One region of the Massilia varians genome, then DNA from elsewhere that is predicted to be linked to it. Evidence: predicted binding sites of a transcription regulator. Region 1 holds the regulator's gene; the other holds the start of a gene.
What was found. Region 1 encodes FNR, which switches genes on or off when oxygen is low (the NO sensors DNR and NnrR bind a similar motif). Its sites were predicted from a motif close to TTGATNNNNATCAA; they were not measured.
Positions count from the first base shown of each region.

Region 1 (3,520 bases):
CCGATCTCGTCCTCGACATTTAAGTACGGTGGACGGCCGCGCAGGACGCCACGCCCGAGGCCAGGAACACCAGCGCCGCCGCCTCCAGCCCGCTCGGCCAGCGCGCCTCCCACAGGAAGCCGTAGAGCGAGGCGAACACGGTCTCGAACACGATCATCTGGCCCATCAGGGCCATCGGCAGGGCGCGGCTGGCGTGGTTCCACAGGGCGTTGCCGACCACGGAACAGAGGATCCCGACCGCCGTCACCAGGCCCAGGAAGCGCAGCCACTCGGGGCCCGTGTGCGGCGTGGCGCCGACCGCGAAGGCCGGTGCCGCCAGCAGCAGGGCCTGGGCGCCCGTCATCACCCCCACCAGCAGGCTCCATTCCTTGGCCGAGATGCCCTCGAGGCGCGCCAGCCAGCGCCGGTTGGCGACCGCATAGAAGGTCCACGACAGCAGCGCGCCGACCGCCGACAACAGCCCGGTGATCGCGCCGCCATCCAGGCAAGCCAGCGCGTCCCGGCTGATGCAGGCCAGGCCGGCCCCGCCCAGCAGCAGCGAAGGCGCCAGACGCCGCAAGGGCACCGCGTCGGGTTCGCGCAGGCCCGCCAGCGTCACGGTGATCGGCAGCAGCCCGATCACGATCGAGGTCATGGCCACGCCCCCCAACTGCACGGCCTGGGCCAGGAACAGGTAGTAGACGATGTTGCCCGCCAGGCTGAGCCAGGCCAGGCCGCGCCAGTCGGCCGGGGTCAGGCGCCGCCTGAGCCGCGGCCAGGCGCGGGCGACGAGGAGGGCGGCGACCAGGCCGTAGGCGAGGTAGCGGCCCGCCGACAGCTGCAGCGGCGAGAAGCCGGGCGCCAGCTCCGGGGCAAGGAACACCAGGCCCCAGAAGGCGCCCGCGGCGATGCCGGCGCCGATGCCGAGTTGCGTGGTATGGGTTCTGGTGTGTATCTGTGACAGCATGGCCGATCTCCGTGGGAAGGGAGATTGTCGGCCGGATGCCGGCGCGCTTCTTGACCGCCGCTACTGGATCTTTGACAGATTCTCTCGATACGCGCGCCGGTAGGCGGCGGGCGTGCTGTCCATCGCCCGGCGCATCGCGCGCGTCAAGGCGCTCTGCTCGGAAAAGCCGGCCGCCAGCGCGATTTCGGCCACCGGGCGCTTGCTGGCACGCAGCCGTTCGCAGGCGTAGCGCAGGCGGCAGTCCAGCAGCCAGTCGTGGGGCGTGCTGTCGTGCTCCTCACGAAACAGGGCATGCACGCGGCTCACGCTCAGGCCGGCCACGCGCGCCATGGCCTCGGTGGTCCACGGCAGGCCGGGTTCGGCCTCGATGCGGGCCCGCAGGGCGGCCAGGCGCGAGCGCGGTGCGGGCGCGCCCAGCGCCAGGGTGTCGAGCAGCAGCGGCGTCCAGCCGGCCAGCATGGAAGGGGCGGGGGGCCGGGTGGCGGCCAGGATGCCCATGAATTCGACCAGCTTGCGGGCGGCCGGACCGATGGCGCCGAAGGGCTGCTCGAGCAGGCGCTGCCAGGGCCCCGCGGCGAAGGTTTCCGGGCCCAGGTCGACGATCAGCGACTGGTTGGCGACCGCACTGCACTGCGAGTGCCAGGCGCGCGGCGCCACCACCGCCACGCGCAGCGGATCGAGCCGGGCCTGGCGGCCTTCGATCTCGAGCGCGACTTCGCCGCTCACGGGCAGCACCAGCTGGCCGAACTCGTGGCGGTCCGCGCTACGGGCGGCGCCATAGCTGCGCAGGTGCAGATCCAGATGCGGGGCGGGCGGCAGGGCGGCCATCCTGGGCAATCCTAGCCCATCGGGCTGCAGACCTCGGTGCCGGCGGCCAGCGCCTTGAGCCTGGCCGGATCGAGCAGGGTGACCTCGCGCTTGTCCACCTGCAGCCAGCCCTGCTTCTTGAAGCGCGACAGCAGGCGGCTGATGCTTTCGATGGTGAGCCCGAGGTAGTTGCCGATGTCCTCGCGCGACATGCGCAGCTGGAAGCTGGTCGGCGAATAGCCGCGCGCCGCGTAGCGTGCCGACAGGTTGACCAGGAACACGGCGAAGCGCTGCTCCGCACGCATATTGCCGAGCAGCAGCATGACGTTCTGCTCGCGCGTGATCTCCTGGCTCATGATGCGGTGGAAGTGGCGCAGCAGGGCGGGGACGTGGCCGAACAGCTCTTCGAGGCGCGCGAACGGGATCTCGCACACCTCGCTGTCCTCGAGGGCCACGGCGTCGCAGTGGTGGGTGCCGCTGATGGCGTCCATGCCCAGCAGCTCGCCGGCCATCTGGAAGCCGGTGATCTGGGCTTCGCCGGCGGCGTTCACCTGGTAGGTCTTGAAATGGCCGAAGCGCACCGCGTACAGGTTGCGGAAGGGTTCGCCCATGGCGTACAGGCGCTCGTCGCGCGCGAGGCGGCGGCGGCGGCCGATGATCTGGTCGAGGCGGTTGATGTCGGCATCCTCGAGCCCCATCGGCAGGCACAGCTGGTGCATGCTGCAGGCGCTGCAGCTGGCCTTGAGGGCCTGGATGACCGGCGCTTCGCCCGGAAGCGAGATGGGTTGGTTCATGGCAGGAAAACGAAAATGCTGACGCGGCCATTATAGACAAAGGCCGCGTCCGCGGGTTTTATTTCCCTACCGCAAGCCTGTTACAGGTGATGCCGGTGTTGCGCCTTCATCCTGTAGTACTCCTGCCGTCCCTTGGCCTGCACGGTCGCGGCGATCCCGGCCGCTTCCAGCGCCGCCTGATTCACGCTGGCGAAGGCGTCGGCATCTCCCTTGAGCGCTTCCACGGCCTGCTGCGCCTGCGCGGTGCCGGCCAGCGCCAGCCCGAAGGTGGCCGACACCGCGAGCTCGGCGGCCAGGGTGTCGAGGCTCGGCGCCACCACCTCATGCTGCGCCTTGGCCGCCTGCAGCTCCGCGGTGGCCTGGGGCGCCGCCAGCGTGCGCGCCAGGCCCATGTCGCCCGCGACCCGCGCCAGGTAGTCGAGCGCCGCCCGGCTGCCGGAGCGGTTGGCCAGGTCGCCGAGACGCAGCAGGGCCGTGTTCTTGGCATTGAACACGGCGCGACCGGCGCGCGGCTGCTCGATGAAGTCGATCATCGGCTGGACTGCGATCTCGCTGCCGATGTAGCCGAGGGTGGCCACGATCTGGGTCAGGAACTCCTCGTGCCGTTCCGGTTCGTCCACCAGCCACTCGAGCAGCAGGCGGGCGTCCTTCTCGCCGTACTGCGAGGCCAGCTCCCAGGGCACGCCTTCCACCCAGTGCCGGGAGACGAAGTCGCGCACATCGGCGGGCAGCGCCATGCCGCCCGCGCCGCAGGAGCAGCCGCCGGCGGGCATCACCTGGCCGCCGATGCTCAGCGGGCCCGAAAGGAAAGCCGAGGATTCCGCCGCGTTGACCACGTTGTGGTCGACCCCGACGGACGGGTACATGACCGCGCGCGGGTCGTCGGTGCGGTGGCTCAGGCCGCAGTTGTGGCCGTACTCGTGCACCCAGATCAGGCCTTCCTGGTTGGCCGTGAAGCGCACCGCGGCCACGT
Region 1 is NZ_AP026966.1:3,735,913-3,739,432, reverse strand. It holds gene MasN3_RS16795 (metallophosphoesterase) at 1-23, shown strand, start outside; gene MasN3_RS16790 (DMT family transporter) at 20-946, opposite strand; gene MasN3_RS16785 (helix-turn-helix transcriptional regulator) at 1,007-1,774, opposite strand; gene fnr (fumarate/nitrate reduction transcriptional regulator Fnr) at 1,786-2,547, opposite strand; gene MasN3_RS16775 (hypothetical protein) at 2,628-3,520, opposite strand, start outside.

Region 2 (3,520 bases), 590 kb from region 1:
CGGCTGCATGCGGGTCGCCAGCGTGGCGCGCTGCAGTTCGGCCGAGTAGCGCGAGGCGCGTTCCAGGGTCTCGGTCAGCGTCGCCATCAGGGCGGCGGCCGGACCTTCGAACTTGAACTGCTGCAGGCGCTCGAGCAGCACGGAGGCCTGGTTGGCGGCCTGCACCGACTCGCCCGCCACTTCCAGCAGCGCGTCGAGCTTGACTGCATCGATGCGGATGCTTTCGTCCTTGGCCGGTGCCGCGGCGGCGCGCGCATCGGCGACCTTGTCGTTCTGGCGGCGGTCGACGCCGTCCCAACCGCCTTGCTTGGCGGCCGGCGCGGCATCCGCGGCAGCGGCAACCGGCGCGGCAGCGGCAACCGGCGCGGCAGCGACTGCGGCAGGCGCCGATCCCGCCGCGATCGCGGCGCCGGCCGGCACCACGGCGTTGTACATCCCGACCCAGTCCAGGCCATCGTCGCCGGCAGCGCCTGGCGCGGCGACCAGGGCGGCAGCCGCCGGCGCGGCGGCAACCGGCTCCGGCGCTGCGGCCACGGCCACCGGCGCGGCAGGCGCTGCGCTCGATGCGCCCTTGCCCTCGATCGCGTCCTTCAGGATGCGTTCGAGGTCTTCCGGCATCGACGCCAGTCCTTCCGGCGGGGTGCCGTTGTTCAGGTCATTGAGCTGGTCCGCCACGAAGCCCGAGGCCTCGAGTGCGGCTTCGATCGCCAGCGGCGTCACCGGCGCGGCGCCGGTACGCAGGGCGTCGAACAGGTTTTCGGTCAGGTGGCAGGCCGCGACCAGCGCGGGCAGGCCCATGAAGCCGGCGCCGCCCTTGATCGTGTGGAAGGAGCGGAACACCGCATTCAGTGTTTCCTTGTTGTCCGGATCGCGTTCGAGGCGCAGCAAATGTTCTTCAACATTCACCGCAAGGTCCATCGCCTCGACGACGAAGTCCTTGAGCATATCGTCCATTAGAACCCCAGATCGGCCAGAAGATCGTCAACGCTGTCCTGGTTCAGTGCCGTATCCGGCACCGACGGGCCCTGCATCAGCGGCGCGGGCACGGGCGGCACCTCTTTCTTCGCCAGCTTTTCCTTCAGGTCGGCCGGCGCGTGGTCGCGCAGCAGCTGCGCCAGCTCGTGCTCGACGGTCTGGGTGATCTTGACCACCTTCTTGATCAGCTGGCCGGTGATGTCCTGGAAATCCTGGGCCATCATGATCTCGAGCAGGCGCGCCTTCTCGGCTTCGGTGGCTTCGTTCACGGCGGTGGCGAACTGGCGCGAATCGCCGGCCAGGGCCTTGAATTCGTCCAGGCTCAGCTTGCCCGAGAACAGGTCGGCCCAGCGGGTTTCCATGTCCTTGGCCTGCTTCGACAACAGATCCTGGGCCGGCATGCCGTCGTCCAGGGTGTTCAGCACCTTGTTGGCGGCCTGTTCGGTCAGGGTGGCGACGTATTCCAGGCGGTCCTGGGCGTCGACGATGGCCGAGGAGGCCTCGGTCAGCGCCTTGTCGTAGCCGAGCTGGCGCAGCGAATCGTGCAGCAGGCGCACGATGCCGCCCAGGCGTTCGAACATGGCGTGTTCGCCGTCGCTGGCCGCGGCCGGCACGGCGGCCGCTGCAACTGCCGGAGCGGCGGCGGCGATCGCCGGCGCGCTTGCCGCCGATACCTGGTCGAACAAGGATTCGAGGTCGTCTTCGTCCGCGCCGGCGGCACCGGCAGCCGGTGCCGGCTCGGCAGCGGGAGCGCTGGCGCGCTGCGCCGCCACTTCCTCGAATAGTGCGTCGAAATCGTCAGCGGCGTCGGTCATAATCCCTGCTTCTCCATGGTGTATAAGTTCGCAATCAAGCGGTGCATTCGGTCATTACTGCATCCATCGGGCGGGCGTAAACGGCGGCGCGGAATGGATCGAAATCTGCATGCGAGTGTAGCAGCGTAGTTGCCACAGGTAAATCTTGGCGACAGAGACGCAACAAAATGGACAGCGAAACTTAATTCCGCGACAATTAAAATGCAGAGTTCCTGCATGTTTACGGGAGCGAGGTGTTGTTTTTCGTAACTCGACGGTTCTTCTTACCATGCTGTTGCAGTTGCTGACAGATAAGAACCCGAAGTTTGATCAAGCTCAACAGTTTGCGTTCTTGCAATCGCCGCCGCGCCCGCTACGCCCCAGAATGACGTGGCCATAGGAGGAGTCATCATGTACCGCAAAATCCTGATCACCACCGACGGCTCGGCCGTGTCGCAGCATACGGCTTGCGCCGGCGTCAAATTCGCGCAACAGATGGGCGCCGAGGTGCTGGCCCTGTTCGTCGCGCCCGATTACCAGTATCCGGTGTACGTGGAAATCATTCCGCCCTCCTATCCGAGCGAAGAAGACTACATGGCGCAGATGCGCCGCATGGGCGAGGAGTACATGGGCAGGATCATGCGCTCCTGCGCCGGGGCGGGCCTGAAGCACAGCTGCATGACCGCGTTTTCCGACACCGCGGCCCTCAAGATCGTCGACGTCGCCGAGCAGGAAGGCTGCGACCTGATCTTCATGGGTTCGCACGGCCGCAGCGGCTGGGGCCAGCTCCTGCTCGGCAGCGTCACCAATAAAGTGTTGTCGCACACGACCAAGCCGGTACTGGTGCACCGCCTGATCAGCGAGCCCGCACCTGCTTGAGAACGCGGCCGGCGTGAAGAAATGCGACAAATGCCGCCGCCGTCCTGTGTTAGTGTGATCCGGTCATCGCTGCTTTCACCGAGAAGGATGGTTTTATGATTCGCATCGTCATTGCCGACGACCATACGATCATGCGCGAAGGCCTCAAACGCATCCTCGATGGCGCGCCGGATATCGAGATCGCCGGAGAGGCGACCAACGGCTTCGAAGTGCTGGCCCAGGTACGGCAGGGCGGTTTCGATCTGCTGCTGCTCGACCTGTCGATGCCGGGCCGCAGCGGCGTCGACCTGATCCGCCAGGTACGCAGCGAGGCGCCCAAGCTGGCCATCCTGATTCTCACCATGCACGAGGAAGAGCAGTACGCGGTGCGGGCGATCCGCGCCGGCGCCCAGGGTTATCTCACCAAGGAAAGCGCGGGCACCCAGCTGGTGGGCGCGATCCGCAAGGTGGCCTCGGGACGTCCTTATATCAGTACCGAAGTGGCCGAGCAGCTGGCGCTCAATATCATGGCGCCCAATGAGCAGTTGTTGCATAAACAGCTCTCGGACCGCGAATTCGAGGTATTTTCGCACCTCGTCGGTGGCAAATCGATCACCGAGATCGCCAACAGCCTGCACCTGTCGGTCAAGACCGTCAGCACCCACAAAACCCGCATCATGCAGAAGATGGGCATGAGCTCCCTGTCAGAAATGGTCCAGTATGCGGTGGTCCACCGGCTGCTGTCCCCGATGAAAGCCTAGGCTTAAGAAGTTTTAGACAAGCCAGCGGCGGTTTTGTGCCGCCGCCTGCCCTCTTCCGGGGGACGTCCGCCCGGCCCCCGCACTGCCGCTCCCTCAGCCCCGCCATGCCATCACTCCCCTCTGTGACCGCAG
Region 2 is NZ_AP026966.1:4,322,764-4,326,283, forward strand. It holds gene MasN3_RS19560 (chemotaxis protein CheA) at 1-954, opposite strand, end outside; gene MasN3_RS19565 (protein phosphatase CheZ) at 954-1,790, opposite strand; gene MasN3_RS19570 (universal stress protein) at 2,181-2,648, shown strand; gene MasN3_RS19575 (response regulator) at 2,744-3,388, shown strand.
Region 2: the regulator FNR is predicted to act here: its motif matches at 2,096-2,109, upstream of MasN3_RS19570 (universal stress protein).